2 regions of the Proteiniclasticum sp. C24MP genome follow, and region 1 is predicted to be linked to the other one. Evidence: a T-box and tRNA genes for the amino acid it is inferred to sense, from the RefSeq annotation. Region 1 holds a T-box; the other holds one or more tRNA genes.
What was found. A T-box is a leader RNA that pairs with one kind of tRNA and senses whether it is charged. The one in region 1 lies ahead of tyrS (tyrosine--tRNA ligase), so its partner is inferred to be a tRNA-Tyr.
Positions count from the first base shown of each region.

Region 2: it has a tRNA-Tyr gene. The T-box ahead of tyrS (tyrosine--tRNA ligase) is inferred to sense a tRNA for this amino acid. The anticodon was not compared.

Region 1 covers NZ_JBINJW010000022.1:19,580-29,406, forward strand. The annotation lists gene ACHAL6_RS12385 (hypothetical protein) at 1-212, opposite strand, end outside; gene ACHAL6_RS12390 (multiprotein-bridging factor 1 family protein) at 312-1,001, opposite strand; gene ACHAL6_RS12395 (DUF3783 domain-containing protein) at 1,006-1,401, opposite strand; gene ACHAL6_RS12400 (peptidylprolyl isomerase) at 1,443-1,955, opposite strand; gene ACHAL6_RS12405 (hypothetical protein) at 2,679-3,101, shown strand; T-box leader at 3,154-3,405, shown strand; gene tyrS (tyrosine--tRNA ligase) at 3,463-4,653, shown strand; gene murI (glutamate racemase) at 4,732-5,517, shown strand; gene ACHAL6_RS12420 (permease) at 5,617-6,153, opposite strand; gene ACHAL6_RS12425 (permease) at 6,153-6,635, opposite strand; gene ACHAL6_RS12430 (ArsR/SmtB family transcription factor) at 6,942-7,307, shown strand; gene ACHAL6_RS12435 (permease) at 7,343-8,347, shown strand; gene ACHAL6_RS12440 (thioredoxin family protein) at 8,389-8,625, shown strand; gene ACHAL6_RS12445 (hypothetical protein) at 8,748-9,068, opposite strand; gene ACHAL6_RS12450 (DUF308 domain-containing protein) at 9,359-9,827, opposite strand, start outside.
Region 2 covers NZ_JBINJW010000012.1:14,013-23,839, reverse strand. The annotation lists gene ACHAL6_RS09505 (DUF1385 domain-containing protein) at 1-411, shown strand, start outside; gene prmC (peptide chain release factor N(5)-glutamine methyltransferase) at 413-1,264, shown strand; gene prfA (peptide chain release factor 1) at 1,313-2,392, shown strand; gene ACHAL6_RS09490 (L-threonylcarbamoyladenylate synthase) at 2,434-3,483, shown strand; gene ACHAL6_RS09485 (hypothetical protein) at 3,486-3,917, shown strand; gene rpiB (ribose 5-phosphate isomerase B) at 3,920-4,384, shown strand; gene upp (uracil phosphoribosyltransferase) at 4,384-5,013, shown strand; tRNA gene ACHAL6_RS09470 (tRNA-Thr) at 5,337-5,411, shown strand; tRNA gene ACHAL6_RS09465 (tRNA-Tyr) at 5,419-5,503, shown strand; tRNA gene ACHAL6_RS09460 (tRNA-Tyr) at 5,586-5,670, shown strand; SAM riboswitch class I at 5,724-5,824, shown strand; gene metK (methionine adenosyltransferase) at 5,898-7,088, shown strand; gene ACHAL6_RS09450 (DUF4153 domain-containing protein) at 7,204-8,937, opposite strand; gene nagA (N-acetylglucosamine-6-phosphate deacetylase) at 9,170-9,827, opposite strand, start outside.

The DNA.
Region 1 (9,827 bases):
AGTACTTCTCGATCAATCGTAATTTGAACATCTTCTTCAACTGGCTTATCGTAGGAAATCTTCTTTTTACTATTTATTTTTCTCTCTGGTTTCTTCCCGGAAACCTGATCTTTATAGTCCTTTTTTCTAACAACATCCGCAATGAACGCTCCTGCAGCAATTACAGCGATTAACCCGATCACAAGAAGATATAATAATGTATCACTGTTCATTTCTTTTCCTCCTACTTCTGTTAAATTGATGCTCCAACTACTGTCACGAACTCATTTTCACGGATAGGTACAGCTTATTTTCTTTTTATTGTCTGATGTCTATAACCGGATCTCCACTTTGTAGAGTTTCAGTAGAATCGTAACTTCCTTCAGCGGCACGATCTCCGATCTCTGTGTCTCGTTAAAGGTCAGAAGCTCCACATTTCCATTGTTCAGGTTCCTGATCTTTCTCAGAAGATTCTTCCCTTTATAGGATAAGAGCATCATCTGTGTACCCTGAATCTCTTTGGCTTCCACCCCAGACACCAGGTCTCCTTTCCGGATGCGATATCCTTTGAGATCATCATTTTCCACCTTCAGCATCACAACCTTATCCATAGGATACCCGTCGATCTTCTTCTTTTCCACCACATGGCTCTGATGCCCCAGCGGATTTTTCATATCATACCCGAATATGGGCACATTCTTGATGTTTTCTCCAAAGGCCTGATTCCAGAGTTCATTCACTGGTGTCTTTGGTGCCACATAGACTTCCTTCTTGATGATTTCCTTGGTTCTTTCAAAGGATTCCGACTGCGCAGACTCCTCCAGAGAACCCAGTCCCATGGAACCGATCTTCTTGTTGAAGACTTTGGAAAATCTCTTGATGAGATCCTCATTGACGATTCTTCTGCCCAGCTCCACATCATTGACGAAGCTCTCGGAAACCCCCAGCTTCTTCGCCACCTGCTTCATGGACATATTCGCTTCCAGTCTTGATTTTTTCAGTTCTTCACCGACTCTTGCCATTTTCTCACCCCAGATTTTCTGCTAATTTCGCACGTCGTTCCATTTCAATCTGCTTGTTCTCTTCCCGCTCTTCCAGGAGATGCTCGATCATGTAGTCGAACTTCCACTTCAGATTGGTTCTTGTGATCACTGCCATGATGGAACCGAAGACATGCTCTCTTCTGATTTTCGAAATGAGGTCCTTCAGTTCATCGTTGGTCTCATAGCCGCAGAAGATCATGATCTTCACGATTCCAAGGGGCGCACCCTCATGGGGAATCTCCTTGTTTTCTATGAGCTCTTCCAGTGTTCCACCTGCGTTACCGTTATGAATCTGATGCAGATTCAGTCCCTCGCCTGTAAGGCGCTTTTTTTCCTCTTCACTCAGTCCATAGACGAGTATCTTTCTTTCATTAGTCATAATTTACTCCTGATTCTAGTATTTAACACACACAGGAATCTCTATAGTACTTCAGGTTCCCCTATGTTTTCCGCATTTTCCACAGTCACTTTCTCCATGACCTGGTCCACTCTTGGCATATCTCTGTAGTCACGGTCCACTCTTACGATCTCAAGGGCATTTTCAAGGCCTTCCGTGATCTTTCCGAAGGCTGCATACTGGCCGTCCAGATGCGGTGAATCCGCCACCATGAGGAAGAACTGGCTTCCTGCAGAGTCGTTGTGCTGGCTTCTTGCCATGGAAATAACGCCCTTCTCATGCTTCAGCTCATTTCTGAATCCGTTGCCGGAGAATTCTCCCTTGATCTTGTATCCAGGTCCACCGATGCCGATACCTTCAGGGCATCCTCCCTGGATCATGAATCCTGGAATGACGCGATGGAACTTCAGTCCGTCATAGAATCCCTTCTTTACTAGAGATACGAAATTCTTCACCGTATTGGGTGCGATTTCCGGATATAGTTCTACTTTAATTTCTTTTCCTGTTTCCATTTTTATGGTTACAACTGGGTTCATTATATTACTCTCCTTCTCAATTAGAATTTTCTTCTTCATTATACCAATAGTTCCTGATAAAGAAAAATAAATAAATCATTGACTAGAACGAACGTTTGTATTATACTGAAATCAGAACAAAAGTTCGTAGTGCATCATCACACTATAGGAGTGGAGATTATCTTCCCATAATCAGCCACCCCTGGGCATATAGAGAATCTGCGCGGATTCTTTAGAGCCTTCTATCATATTTCATAACCCCGGATTAAGGGGTTTCTTTTTTTGCCCATTTTCTGTGCTTCCTCATTCCACGCAATCAAAAAGGAGCCCTTTCGAACTCCCTGTTTCATACTTCAATCATATGCGTTTGCACCAGTCTGTAGATACTGACTAAAATGACGATCACGGAAAGAAGCACAATGACTTTCCTGATCTTCTCCAGTTTTTCATTACAGACCTCCAATAGATTGATCCATCTATATATTTATGCTGATTTTACTGTATTGATCTGAATCAATCAATATGAATACGAAATATTCCTTTCTTCTTCTTTTTCAGTTTCAAGGATTTCACTTATTCCAGTTCCATCCTATTTCTTTCCACATTATTTTCCCGAATTTCAGCAAAAAATATTTCTATACGGTATAATATGACTAAAATGATTATATCTGAAAAATACGAATCTGAACTGATAAAAGGGGGGAAATGCGTCACCTTCTCAAGGGGGAAGCAGACGCTTTACGCATGAACAGACAATTCACATCACTACTGAAATTCATCAGCCTTATGCTGCTGGCCATAGCTGGGCAGCTCATCATGGTTTCTGCATCGGAAAAAAGTACAGACTATTACAGCCTGGCTACCCTCATCGCGACCATTCTCGTCTTCACTCTGTTCGGAGCTGTACTGGGCGGAAACGATCTGGGACAGTATCTGTCCTCAAGACTTAGGGTCAGAACCAGTTTCTTCAAACTGTCTCTTGGCCTTGCAGGTCTTACCATCTTTCTCACAGTGGGCATCCTTGCACTCTTTGAACCAGGAAATAACTTCGCACCCAATGGTGTATTCGAGTTCTTTCTGAAGAGCCCCGTGTTTACGCCGCTGTATCTCATCACATGCGGATACTTCCTCGCCTGGTCCGTGGAAAAATACGACGGCATGTTCTGATATTCCTGTTGACTTTTCTTCAGCAAGAAGGTAATATAACTCTTAATCAATAAGAAAAGCATTGATGAGAAAGAGTACTCAAAAGTCATGTCTTAAGAGAGTTTCTGGGTGGTGTGAAGAAACAGACAGCTTCTGACGAATACATCTCTGAGCTAAGCACCCAACGGTTTATAACCAAGTAGGCTGCTTCGGGAAACTGCACCCGTTACAGTGCTAGGGTATGAATGTACCCGATAAGTTTTTCTGCGGTGACGCAGAAGATAAATCAAGGTGGTACCATGGAGCATCAGTCTTCATCCTTTTTACAGGATGAGGGCTTTTTTTATTGAAAAATAGAAGTAAACAGAAGGGATGGTATTTTATGGATATCGAGAAAACAATGGACATCATCAGAAAAGGAACAGTGGAGATCATCGGAGAAGAAGAGCAGAAGGATAAGATTCTTTCGGGAAGAGTGCTGAAAATCAAGCTGGGGCTGGACCCCAGTGCACCGGACATCCATCTGGGGCATACGGTGGTTTTAAGAAAGCTGAAGGCTTTTCAGGACCTGGGTCATGAAGTCCACATCATCATCGGTGATTTCACTGGTATGATCGGAGACCCAACAGGAAAATCGTCTTCCAGAGTTCAGCTCTCAAGGGAGCAGGTCATCGAAAACGCGAAGACCTACACAAACCAGATTTTTGAAATACTGGATGAGGAGAAGACGCTGGTGCACTTCAACAGCAGCTGGCTCAGGAAGCTTACACTTCAGAATATCCTGGAACTCACAAGAACCACCACGGTGGCAAGAATGCTCGAAAGAGAAGACTTCAGAAAAAGATACGAGTCTCACACACCCATAGGCATCCATGAATTTCTCTATCCGCTGATGCAGGCCTATGATTCACTTGCCATAGAAGCTGATGTGGAGCTTGGTGGTACCGATCAGACCTTTAATCTGCTCATGGGCAGAACCGTGCAGAAAGCAGAGGGCGTTTCACCTCAGACAGTGATTCTTCTGCCTCTCCTGGAAGGCCTGGACGGTGTACAGAAGATGAGTAAGAGCCTTGGCAATTATGTGGGCATCCATGAAGACCCGGAGACCATGTTCAATAAAGTCATGACCCTTCCGGATGAGCTGATTCTCAGATACTTCACACTGGTCACAGATCGTCTGCCTGAGGAGATCCGTACACTGGAAAAACGACTTGAGACAGAAAACCCTCGGGACATCAAAATGCTTCTGGCTGAAGAAATCACCACCATGTACCATGACAGAGAAAAGGCCGATGCTGCCAGAGAGAAATTCATAAGAGTCTTCACAAAAGAAGAGATTCCTGAAGATGTGAAGGAAATCAACGTATCGAAAGATGATTTCTCCTTAGGACATGTGCTGAAGGAAGAAGGACTTGTGGAAAGCTTCAATGAATATAAAAGACTTCTGTCTCAAAGCGGAATCTCCGTCAACGGGGAAAAGATCGCATCGGAGGAAGCCCTTCCAGTTTCCGGCTCCCTGCTGGTAAAGGTGGGAAAAAGAAAATTCATCCGGATTCATAGGGAAGAGCAGTAGGGAAATTGTATTACGCGGGTCCATTTGCTAAAATAGACAGTAGACAATCAAAATGGATTTGATGCGGAGGCTATAAAAATGGCAAACAATCAGCCCATTGGTTTCTTCGACTCTGGTGTCGGCGGAATCAGTGTATTAAAAAAGGCGATGGAACTTCTTCCTCATGAGGATTTCATATATTTCGGCGATTCAGTCAATGCTCCCTATGGGGATAAGGACCTGGAGACTATCAAAGCGCTTTCTTTCCAAGCTGTGGACTTTCTTCTGTCCTTTCACTGCAAGAGCATTGTTGTAGCCTGCAATACGGCAACCAGTGCAGCCATCACAGACATCAGGGAAAAGTATCCTGAGATCCCTGTCATCGGCATCGAACCTGCGCTGAAAGTGGCCATCGATCATACCACAGACGGCAAGATCCTCGTCCTCGCCACCAACAGGACGCTCCACGAGAAAAAGTTCAGGAAACTTTCCGACCAGTTTTCGCAGTCCAGAAACATTGTGAGTCTGCCCCTGCCAGGCCTCGTGGAAATCATCGAGAATGGAGAGGACTTTCAGGAAAAGAGCTATGCTTATCTGAAGAAAGCGCTGGAAAAAGTGGATAAGGATCTCAGCTCCGTAGTCCTTGGGTGCACGCACTATCCTTTCATCAAGCCCTCCTTGAGAAGAATCTTCAGTGAAGAGATTCTCATCGTGGACGGCAGTGAGGGTACCGCAAGGAGACTGAAAGAAGTGCTGACGGAAGAGCATCTCCTTCATGAGGAGACTCATGAAGGCACCTTGAGAATCTTCAATTCCTCGGATAGTCAGAAACTCATTGACCTGACTTACAGACTTCTGGAAGAAGACAGCGACACTGATAAGTAGCATGGAAATGGAATCAGAATAAAAAAGTTAAAATACCCGTTATGCACATAAGCTTATCAGGCTGTGCATAACGGGTATTTCTTCAGTTCTATCGAAAAATCAGTTTTCAAAATGCTCCGCTTTTTCGTAGATCTTTCTCTCTTCCTCTTTGGAGGTCATGAGTTTTATGATCCATGCGATGAGGATGATTCCTGGAAGGTCTACCAGCAGCCTTGTGACAGCGAATTTCGCGCCAAGAGCCCCCATCTCAAAGAGGAACATGGGAATCTTCGTGGTGGACCAGGCGCCGATGAACACCAGCACATTGAGGAACGATACCCCTTTCTTCATGAACACCGCCGCAATGGGGAAAGCGCCATAGAGCGGCCCTGCAGCTGCTGAACCGATGAATATGGCAAGAAGTGTTCCCTTGATGCCGGAACCCTCCCCCATGAACCGGATCATGGTTTCCTTGGGTACCCATATATCCAGGAGACCCAGAAGGACAAAAATAGGTGGAATGATGAGAATCATTTCCCGGAAAGAATAGGCAGTGGTGCTCAACGCCTTTATGCCCAGCTCTCTGTTCACCAGTGTCAGTGCAGCTACTCCAGCCAGTGCCAGAAAAAACCATCTGTATCTCTTAAGATAATTCATCATAAGCTCATCACCACCCATCCGATGACCAGCGCCACCACATAGGAAAACACATAAGCCAGTCCGTTTCTAAGAAATGTGGTCTTCCTACCGAAGTATTTCATCTCCACCGGTATGGTGATGAATCCCACCATCATGAGGGAGGAGATGAATGCACCGATCTGCATGTAGCCTGCTCCTCCTTCCAGAAGCAGAGCTGCTGTGGGAAAGGCGATGAATCCGGGAATCATGGTCACGGAACCCACCAGTGTGGCCAGCACCACGCCGATCCATCCGGAATCTGCCCCGATGATCCTGGAGATCACCTCAGGATTCAGCACTGCAATGAGCACCCCTACCAGCGTGATGACCACAAGAAATTCCGGCAGGATATTTTCAAAAGCCTTCCAGGCTTTTCTCAGTGCTTTTTTTGTCTTCATCTTATCTTTGTAAAACGAAATGATCAGCAGCACAAGCGTTGTGCCATACAAAAATGCATTCATAATTCAATTCCCTTTCTCATCTTTACTCATCCATCATGATTTTTTCTTTCACACTCTCATATACCTATAAGAGAATATATCAACCTGTAAATAATACCCCCCACCCTATTTTTTGTCAAGATGAGTCCCCTGCACCTTATACTGATTTTCTCCTGAATCTTCAGGCGGAAATCAAGTTTCCCTTTTGCCTGTTTCCTCTTAGAGCGTTATTTTTTGTCAATTGTTGACATCTTAAATCGCTGGGAGTACTATTATCATATTCCCATATAAGAATATGTGCATGTAAGAATAAAGGAATGTGATGAAATGAACGACTTACTTAATATCTTTAAAACCCTTTCTGATGAAACCAGACTGAGAATCGTTGTGCTTCTGCACCATGATGAGCTCTGCGTCTGTGAAATGAGCGGAATTCTTGATGTGTCCCAGCCCACCATTTCCAAGGGGCTCTCTAAGCTGAGGGATCTCAATCTGGTGGTGGATACAAGAAAAGAGAAATACGTGTATTACAGGTTGAGAGAAGATCACGCCATTCTTCAGAATATCATAAAGGACATTGCAGATCACATGGACCAGTACCCGAAACTGAAGGAAGATGTAGGAAACATTTCCACCAAGTGGAAATACTCCAACACCCCTACCCCCATTGATGCAAATGTCTTTGCAGAGTAAATCAGCATAAGAAAATAAATTATTAGGAGATAGAAATGTTTATATTCGAATGGATCAACAATCAGCTGCTCAAGATGGAGTGGCTCTATAACTTAGTGGAATCTCTGGTGGTCAACGTCTTTGGCCTCAGCATGACAGATCGTCTAGGCGCAAGCATTCACTTCTTCATTTATGATGTGGTGAAGATCTTCATCCTGCTGTCAGCACTTATATTTATGATTTCCTACATCCAGAGCTTCTTCCCCCCCGAGAGGACCAAAAGAATCCTTGGAAACTTCAGTGGAATCACAGCCAACATACTGGCTGCGCTCCTTGGTACCATCACTCCCTTCTGTTCCTGCTCCTCCATTCCGCTGTTTATCGGATTTACGAGTGCAGGGCTTCCCATCGGGACCACCTTTTCCTTCCTGATTTCTTCACCTCTGGTGGACCTGGCATCCGTCATACTCCTGGCAGGAATCTTCAACTGGAAGATCGCCATCGCCTATGTCATCGTAGGACTGGTCCTGGCCGTCATCGGCGGAACCGTCATCGGAAAGCTGAAGCTGGAATCCCATGTGGAATCCTTTGTCTTCAGCAACAACATGGAGATGGGTGAAGAGGATGTGATGACGAAAAGAGAACGAGTCGAATTCGCCAGAGATCAGGTTCTTGATATCGTGAAAAAGGTGTGGATCTATATCCTCATCGGCGTCGGCATCGGTGCTGCCATCCATAACTACATCCCTGAGAACTTCATCACAGCGGTTCTTGGTGCGGATAAGTGGTGGTCCGTTCTTGTGGCTACGGTAGTCGGAATTCCGATGTATGCTGATATCTTCGGCACACTGCCCATCGCTGAAGCACTCATAGCCAAAGGCGTAGGCCTTGGTACCGCACTGGCATTCATGATGGGTGTCACGGCACTGTCCCTGCCATCCCTCGTGATGCTGTCCAAGGTCGTGAAGCCAAAGCTCCTTGCCATCTTCTTCGGAATCGTGGCAGCGGGAATCGTCATCATCGGTTACACCTTCAATGCCTTCAGTTACCTGTTTATTTAGTGAACCAATAAAATATACATATATTTAAGGAGAGAGTATTTATGAAAATCAAAATTTTAGGATCCGGATGCAAAAACTGCGTCACACTTGCAAAGAATGCGGAGGAAGCACTGAAGGACTTAGGCATGGAAGCTGAAATCATAAAAGTCACAGATTTTAAAGACATCGCTTCCTACGGAATCATGTCCACACCAGGATTCGTCATCGATGAGGAAGTCGTTTCCTACGGAAAAGTGCTGAAACCAGCTGCCATCAAGGAAATCCTGGAAAAGAAGTAATAAAGTAGAGGCGTGCAGATCATCATTTGATCTGCACGCCTCTTTTTTCGATTTCAGCTCCGTTTCCATCACGAGACAGAACCCTTGCATGTATCTCTTCTTTAGAGTGGATCTGATACAGTCTACTGCAGCAGATCCAGCACCATCGGTCCTGACACGCCCCCGAATAATTTCAGCTCTCCATTCACGGATGTAAGAGGCAGCCCGAATCCTTTGTTCATGGCATCAATGATATATTTATAGTCATCCAGGTCGTCATAGTATACATCGATGAATTGGAGCTCCACCTGATCCTTCATCTCTGAGTTCTTCATGAAGGTTTCAAACTCATTGTACATTTCTCCCATGGTGACTGCCGGAGCACATCCCCCGTTGCAGCTGCATGAACCACCTGCCGTCTTATTTCTTACCCCGAACACTTCAACTATGATCTTTTTTTCCATTTTTTTCTCCCCCTCATATAATTTATGCTGCTTCCGGTGATTCCAGAAGTGCTGCCACTTTCATTTCACCTCTTCACCGACACTCCTCATCAGATGAATGATTGTCGATATCTACTCTTCATGCTATCTATCATATCGATGGTTGTCAACATGACTGATTTTACAGACAGAATCAGAGCGGCATCTCAGTCATTGAAAAAATGCTGCAAAAAAAAGCCCTGCATGGACTGATATGCTATCTGTCAAAAGTACAGCACATCATAAAAATGCAGGGCTTTTCATTATCTGTCTTATTCTTCGAAATTGAAAAGTTTCAGCGCTTCGTCTCTTGAGTACATGCCAAGCTTCACCATTTCATCCACAGCACTGCTGTTGATGTTGTTTCTCACGGAATTGCTGATTCTGGAATCAATGCTCTTCACATCATCCATGTTTTTATCCGTGATTTTCACATCATAGCTTCTGGTCTTTCCGGAACCGCTCTTCTGAAGATTGTAGTTATAAAACAGGCTGTTTCCTTCCCCTTCCGGCTGCACATAGGCATTGACTTCCACCACTTCCAGATAGGTGTAGGAAGTATTCGTCAGCATGGTTCTGTCCACAATGGTGTTTCCTCGGAAATCCACGAAACGGAAGAAGGTGCTGACACCTATCACCACCAGTACGATTCCGATGAGTACCGAAACCCACTTCTGCTGCTTGGACAATTTCCCTCTCCGATTGAAGAGTGATATGAAGGCGATGATGGTCAGAATCACT
Region 2 (9,827 bases), on a different contig from region 1:
ATGAAGGACATCTACAGAGTCTTTCAGTATCATGGTGCAGAACATAAGGCCATCATCTGCTACGAAAATGAGCTGGAGCTGACGGTGGAAAATGCCAGAAGCTGTACAAGATTCCATGAAAGATGCGGAACGAACTTCATGTTTCTGGTCATGGCTGTGAGTATCATTGTATTCAGCTTCACAGGATGGACCAATCCTCTCATGAGAATTGTAACGAGAATCCTTCTTCTCCCGCTGATTTCGGGAATCACCTATGAGATTCTCAGATGGCTGGGCAAAACAAAAGGTCCCGTTCAGAGGATTGTCGCTTATCCAGGTATGATGCTGCAGAGGCTGACTACAAAAGAGCCTCTGGATGACATGCTGGAAGTATCCATCAGGGCTTTAAAGGAAGCAGAAGGGCTGGTCTAAGATGCTTACAATTGGAGATGCCGTGAAACTGGCGGCAGAGAAGCTGAAGGAGATATCGGATACACCTTCTCTGGATGGGAGAATTCTACTGAAGGAAGTGACGGAAAAGGATGAAGTGTTTCTTCTTACGCACCGTGAAACGCTTTTAAGTGAGGAAGAAGAAAGGGAATATCTCGCTAAACTTTCGCAGAGAGAAAAGGGAATGCCCATCGCTTACATCGTGGGCTACAAGGAATTCATGGGTTTTCGTTTCAAGGTGAATGAGCATACACTGATTCCCAGACCGGATACGGAAATTGCCGTGGAGAAAGCCATAGAAATGATCAGAGAGAAGAAATACAGGAAGGTGCTGGATTTATGCAGTGGCTCTGGTGCCATCGGATTATCCATAGCCGGGATTTTGGAATTTACAAATGTCACACTTTCTGATATAAATAAAGGGGCCATTTCGGTCTCCATGGAAAATGCGGAGCACCTGGGTGTCCAGCAACGCGTAAAATTCATCCAGTCTGATCTTTTCGAAAAGATTGATGAGAAGTACGACCTCATAGTGAGCAATCCGCCCTATATAAGCGGGGAAGACATGGAAGAGCTGTCTGTCTCCGTTAAGGAATACGAGCCTCATTCCGCACTTTACGGAGGGGCGCGAGGTCTTGATTTCTATGAGGAAATCACGAAGAACGCAGAAAAACATCTGACGGAAAATGGGATGCTGATTTTTGAAATCGGATATGACCAGAGTCAAGAGGTGGAAAAAATGTTAAAAGAAAACGGATTTAAAAATATAATAACACTGAAAGATCTTTCAGGTCATCATCGCGTAGTTTCAGGGGAACTTCTTCCGGAGACTTAGCTTACTGACGTTATTTTTCAAATCAGATGAATAAAAGGAGAGAAAGTAATGTTAGATAGATTAAGTTTTGTGGAAGGTAAGTATGAAGAGCTTACCATGCGGATCAGTGATCCGAGCGTCATTGCAGACCAGGAGAACTGGCAGAAGCTCGTGAAGGAGCATTCCGACCTGGAAGCCATCGTAATGAGATATCGTGAATTCAAAGGTCTTCAGGAAGAACTGGATGCCAATATGGAAATGCTCCAGTCTGAAGATGACCAGGAAATGAGAGAAATGATCAACGAGGATGTAAGAAACATCAAGGCTCAGTTGGAAAGCATCGAGTCTGAACTTCAGATCATGCTGCTTCCAAAGGACCCCAACGACGACAAGAACGTATTTGTCGAAATACGAGGCGGTGCAGGTGGAGACGAAGCGGCTCTGTTTGCCTACAACCTCTATAGAATGTATGTGAAGTATGCGGAAAGCAAGAGATGGAAAGTGGAAATCATGAGTCTCAACGAAACCGACATCGGAGGATTCAAGGAAGTTGTGTTCATGGTCAAAGGCCATGGCGTGTATTCTCTGATGAAGTATGAATCAGGGGTACATAGAGTCCAGAGAGTTCCGGATACGGAAAGCTCAGGAAGAATCCATACTTCGACAGCTACGGTGGCGGTGCTTCCCGAAGTGGATGAAGTGGATGTAGAGATCGATATGAATGAAATCAGAGTCGATGTATACCGTTCCTCCGGTAATGGTGGACAGTCTGTAAATACAACAGACTCCGCTGTTCGTGTGACACACATTCCGTCAGGACTTGTGGTCGCGGTACAGGATGAGAAATCCCAGTTGAAGAATAAGGAAAAAGCGCTGAAGATTTTAAGGTCCAGACTATATGAAATAGCGGAAAGAGAAAGAAACAAGGGGATCGCAGACGAAAGAAAATCACAGGTAGGTACGGGAGACCGTTCTGAGAGAATCAGAACCTATAATTATCCGCAGGGTAGAGTGACAGACCACAGAATCAACCTGACACTTTACAAACTGGAGTCCTTCCTGAATGGAGACATGGATGAAATGTTTGATTCCCTGATCAGATTTGACCAGGCGGAAAAACTGAAAGCGCTGGGGAATAGAAGCAATTAATGAGGGGGGGCAGTTTTACTGTCCCCATTTTTGGAGTGAAAATGGAAACAATTAAAGTGAATTTCGAAAACAGAATAGATATGGAATGGATAGAACAAGGCGCTGAAATCATAAAAAGAGGAGGTGTTGTCGCATTTCCAACAGAGACAGTCTATGGGCTTGGTGCAGATGCATTGAATCAGGACGCGGTAAAAAAGATATTTGAGGCTAAAGGCAGACCGCAGGATAATCCTCTGATCATACATGTTGCGGACGCGGATCTTTCCGCCTTTGCGCAGGAGATTCCAGGGAAGGCTCAGGAGCTGATGGATAAGTTCTGGCCGGGACCCCTGACGCTCATTCTGAAAAAGACGGATCTCATCCCTATGGAAACCAGTGCCGGTCTTGATACGGTAGGAATCAGGATGCCTTCCAACGAAACGGCTATGCTCCTCATAAGGGCTTCTGGCTGTCCCATCGCGGCACCGTCCGCGAATATTTCAGGAAAACCCAGCCCTACGAATTTCAGGCGTTGCGTGGAAGACCTTGATGGGAGAGTGGACATGATCATAGGCGATGGAAGTTCCATTGTGGGGCTTGAATCCACCATTGTGGATTACAGTGTTCATCCTCCTCGTCTACTGCGTCCCGGGTATATCACGTATGATGATCTTCTAACGGTTGACCATGAGATCGTCTATGATGAAGCCATGACAAGAGCGGATGAAAAAGAGATTCCGAAAGCGCCTGGGATGAAGTACAGGCATTACGCACCCAAAGCACCCTTGACCATCATCACAGGAAATGAGGGAAAAGTGGAAAAGCGGATCCTTGCGCTGGCGGAAAACTACCAGAATCAGGGGAAAGTTGTAGGTGTTTTGGCTCCCAAAGAACGCGAGAAGATGTATAATAAAGAGAACATCAGATTCATATCTCTGGGAAGCGAGAAGAATTCCTCTGAAATCGCAAGAAATCTTTTTGAGGGATTGAGGACTTTTGATGATCTGAATGTTGATGTGATTCTGGCGGAGGGCTTTTCCGAAAAAGGCGTCGGTGTGGCGATTATGAATCGGTTAAAGAAAGCATCCGGATTCAATATAATCGAGGTGTAAGCATGAAAGTGTTATTTGTTTGTACAGGAAATACTTGCAGAAGTCCCATGGCAGAAGTGATTTTCAATGAGACTTATCACAAAGCGGAAGCCGCTTCCCGTGGCCTGTTTGTTCAAAGAGGAAGCACGATCTCCAGAGAAGCCAGGGAAATACTCCAGAGAGAATATGGGTATGACGTGGATCGCGAAGCAGAAGAGCTTATGGACCTTGATATGGCGGATGCGGAATACATCATCACCATGACAGAGGCACAGAAGAGGGAAGTGAAGAGGCGTTACGGCGGTGAGAGGGTTTATACCCTGAAAGAGCTCGCCGGTGAATCAGGCGACGTTATGGACCCTTACGGCATGAATGAGGAAATCTATCTCAAGACTTTCAGCGAAATCAGGAAATTAATTCATAAAATAACACAATTTGATAAATTCAGGAGGTAAAAATGAAAATAGCAATTGGTGCAGACCATGGCGGCGTAGGATTAAAGGAAGCGGTGAAGGAACATCTGGAGAAGAAAGGGTATGAAGTCAGAGACTTTGGTACCTATACCAGAGAATCCTGTGATTATCCGGATATTTCAAAAAAAGTTTCTGCCAGCGTAGTTGACAAGGAGTCTGATTTTGGTATCCTCATATGTGGAACTGGAATCGGAATCGGTATAGCTGCAAATAAGGTGAAAGGAATCAGAGCAGCACTGTGTCATGATACCTTCAGTGCTCACGCATCCAGAGAGCATAATAATGCGAACATCCTGACTATGGGTGAAAGAGTAATCGGTCAAGCCCTTGCATTGGATATTGTAGACACCTTTTTAGGTGCTGAATTCGAGGGCGGAAGACATCAGACACGTATTGATAAAATAACCAGATTAGAAGAGGAAAATGCAGAACTTGAGGAGGAAAATTAATGAGCAGAATAATTGAAATCAATCATCCGCTGGTATTACACAAGCTGGCCATCATCAGAGACAAGAATACAGGGTCCAAGGAATTCAGAGAAGTGGTGGAAGAAATCTCTACACTTATGGCTTATGAGGTGACAAGAGATCTTCCAATGGAAGATGTGGATATTGAGACCCCGGTGGCAGTTGCCCACTGTAAAATCATCACAGGTAAAAAACTGGCGATCGTGCCAATTCTAAGAGCCGGTATCGGAATGGTTGACGGAATGCTCAAGCTTGTTCCTGCAGCAAAAGTCGGACACATCGGACTTTACAGAGATGAGAGTACACTTCAGCCAGTGGAATACTTCTGCAAACTGCCAAAGGATATTGAAGAGAGAGAAGTTATTGTTGTGGATCCGATGCTTGCAACAGGCGGGTCTGCCATTGACGCGATTCATATGCTGAAGAAAAGAGGAGCGAAGAGCATTAAGTTCGTAGGTCTTGTGGCGGCTCCTGAAGGAATCAAAGCTTTATCGGAGAAGCATCCTGATGTTGATATCTTCATCGCGGCAATTGATGAAAAGCTGAACGAACACGGATATATCGTTCCAGGACTGGGAGACGCAGGAGACAGACTCTTTGGCACCAAGTAACAGGTATTTCAGTCAGTCTATTGGGAAATGATTCTATACCCGCCATGAACAGATTATTTCAGTTCATGGCGGGTGTTTTTTTCAGGAACTGAATGGAAATTTTAAGGACAACAGAATTGGAAAACAGATGCGGTGAAAAAGCTGAAATCATCAGACGGATTTGAAGTGTCAAGAGACTCAAGAGTTTTATGAAGTGGGTGTGGAAAGAGATCTCCCCTCTTCAATATGACAAAAAATATCAAATAAAAAAACGGGATTTATTTTAAGAAAAACCCTTGAAATATCATCGTCTAGGCTATATACTAGTCTTTGTCAGTTCATTTGCTGGTGTGGCTCAATGGTAGAGCAGCTGATTTGTAATCAGCAGGTTGATGGTTCGATTCCGTTCACCAGCTCCACATTTTCGGAGGAGTACCCAAGTGGCCAAAGGGGGCAGACTGTAAATCTGTTGCAAGTTGCTTCAGTGGTTCGAATCCACTCTCCTCCACCATTATCCTTGAAAAATATGAGCAAATGTTATTGACAAAACCCTAAGACTGTTGTACTATAAATAGGCAGTTGTACACTGATAGGGAGGAGTACCCAAGTGGCCAAAGGGGGCAGACTGTAAATCTGTTGCAAGTTGCTTCAGTGGTTCGAATCCACTCTCCTCCACCACAAAAGACACAATTGTTTCAATTGCTGTCTTTTTTTATGAAAAAAATTGAATACTCTTATCAAGAGAGGTGGAGGGAAAGGGCCCTATGAAACCCGGCAACCTGTAGAAATACGTGGTGCCAATTCCTGCAGCGAATACGCTGCAAGATAAGAGAGATGTAGAACTTACGACACCTCTTCTTATTGTGAAGAGGTTTTTTATTTGTCTGAAAAAAGGGAGGAAAAAAATGAAAAGACTATTTACTTCAGAATCTGTAACAGAAGGGCATCCGGATAAAATATGCGATCAGATTTCAGATGCCATCCTGGACAGTATCCTTGAACAGGATCCGAAAGCCAGAGTCGCCTGCGAAACTGCCGTGACCACTGGTATGGTCATGGTTATGGGGGAAATCACAACAGACTGCTACGTGGATATTCCGAAGGTAGTGAGAAAAACTGTCACTGAAATCGGATATGTCCGTGCCAAGTACGGTTTTGATGCTGAAACATGCGCTGTGCTTACTTCCATTGACGAACAGTCACCAGATATCGCTCAGGGAGTCAACGCATCTCTGGAGACACGTGAGGGGGACCATGATGCCATGCTTCAGACTGGAGCAGGAGATCAGGGGATGATGTTCGGTTTCGCCACCAACGAAACGGAAGATTATATGCCTATGCCCATCAATCTTGCTCAGAAACTGGCCAGAAGGCTTGCGGAAGTAAGAAAGAATGAGACACTCACCTATCTCAGACCGGATGGGAAAACCCAGGTGACCATAGAGTATGATGAGAATGACAAACCTGTAAGGGTTGAGGCGGTTGTTCTCTCTACGCAGCACAGTTCTGTAGTGACCCAGGAAGAAATCAGAAGAGACATCATTGAACATGTGATCATGGCAGTTGTGCCTGAAGAACTCATGGATGAGAACACCAAGATCTACGTGAATCCAACTGGGCAGTTTATTGTAGGAGGACCACAAGGAGATTCCGGACTTACCGGAAGAAAGATCATTGTGGATACCTATGGCGGTTATGGAAGACATGGAGGCGGAGCTTTCTCAGGAAAAGATCCAACAAAGGTTGACCGTTCTGCAGCTTATGCAGCGAGATGGGTGGCGAAGAACCTTGTGGCAGCAGGAGTTGCCGACAAGCTGGAAGTACAGCTGAGTTATGCCATAGGTGTTGCAAAGCCGATTTCCATTGAGGTATTCACATTTGGAACGGAAAAAGTATCTCATGAGCGCATTATAGAAGTCATTAGCAGGATATTCGACCTTAGACCAGGTGCAATCATCCGGGATCTGGATCTCCAGAAGCCGATCTATAGAAAGATTGCAGCTTATGGTCACTTCGGAAGAGATGACCTGGATCTGACATGGGAGAAGCTCAATAAAGTGGATGAAATCAGAAGTCTTTTGCCTGAACTGGCTTAACGCTGAAAGTCAGACGGAAAGACAGCATAATACCACGAAATAGAATAGAAAGCCTCAGTCACTCGAGTAAATCGAGATGGCTGAGGCTTTCTTCATGAATAATCATCAGACTGAATCAGTTTTTCATCTGGAGCAGGATATTGAAGTTGATGTAGTCGAAATCAAGCGTATCACTATCTGTTTTTCTTGCAGAGAGTTCTCTCAGGATGAGCTTGACGGAAACCCTGTCATTTTCCTTTAGGATGATGGAGTCTTCGTAGGCGATCTGAGCTTTTTGCATCTGATCTTCGTTTTCTCTGACGATTCTTTCGATGTCTTCTGACAGGTCTTCAGTCATGATCGGTTCCCCGTTCAATCGGACAATGAGATCTGTCACGTTATCCAGCTCGAGGGTGATTCCGTCGGTTTCTGCTGTTCTGGTATTGTAATTCACTGTGAATAGATAATCATATCCTTTAATGTCGATACCGGTCCGATCCATATCGGAACTTAAGTAGATGTATTCCATTTCCGGATATCTGTAGTAATCCTGTCTCTCGAACCCGAAAACGCTTTCGAAATCATTATACTCATAATCATCACCAAGATATTTGATCTTGCTGGGATCTCTTGAGTCAAAATAGCTCACGATGCTGGAGATGTTCTTCCGGTCTTCTTCAGACACATTGGTTCCCGGCTGTATGCTGCCGGACTGCAGCATGTCGTTCTTTTCCAGAAGCGCGGTGAATCTCTGATTCTGACTGAAACTGGATACACTGAATGCTGACAGCGGTCCCAGTATGGAAACCAGAGCGAAGATCGATAAGGTTACGGGAATGAAGATGTTGGTGAGTTTCTTTTTCACGATGAAGTAGACCATGATAAGCAGTACCCAGATGCCCAACAGTACCACGAAGTATCGGTTCTCAGTCACGCCATACTGTGCGATTCTTTTTCCGATGGATACGAACATCATAGCAAGTATTGGAAGAAGAATTCTCGGGAACCAGGTTCTGAAAATTTCGGCCAGTCTGTTTTCTTCAAGAATCGGGGTGATGAAGAAGATCACAGCTGCTGACACCACGGAGTACCATAATACAAGGTTCGATACCAGACCTCTAGGCCATTCCTGTGTCACGAGAATCTTAATGAAATACACATAGAGAATTCCGGTATAGATGGTAATCAGCGGAATGACGATATATAGTAGGAGAATCTTAAGCGCTTTGGAATAAGGGTAGCTTTCGAAGGATTCCTCCTTTTCGGGCAGTTTGGAGAGAAACATCAGTGCGCCGAAGATGAAAGTCACCATCAGGAAGAAATAGAAGAACCATTTCCCGTCGATGTCTGCATCAAATAAAGCGTTAATGGTGAATATGATGGCGGATATTCCGAAATAAAGCACACCGGAATAGAGGACAGTGATGAAGAATCCGTTGAAGATTCGGATGACGTAAGGTTCGTAGTTCCTGTTCTCCTTTAGTTTCAGTGTATAGAAAAGGGCTATGATGAGCGTAAGCAGGAAGCCGATGAAACGGATACCGCTGATCTGGTTCATTTCTTCTGTGAAAAAGAAGTAGTAGAGCCCCATGAGCAGTGCTGAGGGCGCGGCTACCAGAATCAGAGCGGGTTTGTCCGGCCAGAATCTCTCCTGAAGATGTTTCAGGGATATGCTGGCAAGCATACCGATGGCGGCGGTCATGGCCAGTCTTCTAAGCATTTCGGTCTCATAAATGCCGTTTATGTTTCTTTCGTTCTGGATGATCAGAATGACCATCAGTGCAATGGAAAGCAGTGCAGTGACGGGATATCTAAGAAAGCTGTCTCCTAGTCCTGCGAATTGTCCCTTGATTCGTTCTATGACTTTCATGGTAAAGAAAACACCGTAGATGATGTTTTCTGTTCACCTCCTTGATGTAAAATAGGGATTTCTTACTTATATTGTATAGTGCTATATCTTTATAGTAGTATCAAAATCATTGCAAAGACAATAATTCGGCAAATCTTCATAAATTGTTAAAACATTCAGAAATCATCATCACAGCGGGTGTAAGGAAGAAAAAATCCCGCCACTTCATGGGTATGAAGAAACGGGATATGCTTTATCTGAACTGTTTTCCTTTTATGAAGACGTGTTCCACATCTAGGGCATCAGACAGGATAAGAAGATCCGCATCGTAATTCAGCGCGATCTTTCCGGTATTCTTTTCTGCACCTATGAAGACTGCCCCGTTGTAGGAGGCCATTTTGATGACTTCATGGAGTGGAAGGTCTGTATGGTCAAATACATTCTTCACTGCTTTGTCCATGGTGAGGATGGAACCTGCCAGTGCTCCGGAGGTAAGTCTTGCTGCACCTTCCTTGGAAATGACAGCCTGCCCTCCCAGGGAATAGGTGCCATCGGGCATTCCGCATGCCATCATGGCGTCGGTGATGAGAAGGACTTTTTCGGAAGTTTTGATTTTATAGGCGGTTCTCAGGGAAGGGTAGCTTACATGAATACCATCGGAAATAGTCTCCGTTGTGATGTCAGTATCGAAGATTGCACCTACAACACCAGGATTTCGATGGGTGAAGGGAGTCATGGCGTTGAACAGATGTGTGGAGTGGTTGACACCAGCTCTTATACCTTCCATGGCCTGCTCATAGGTTGCCACCGTATGTCCCATGGAGACGTTGACGCCATTTTCTCTAAGATAGGGAATCAGCTCCAGTGCGCCTTCCACCTCAGGTGCCATGGTGATGTTTTTGATCAGATCC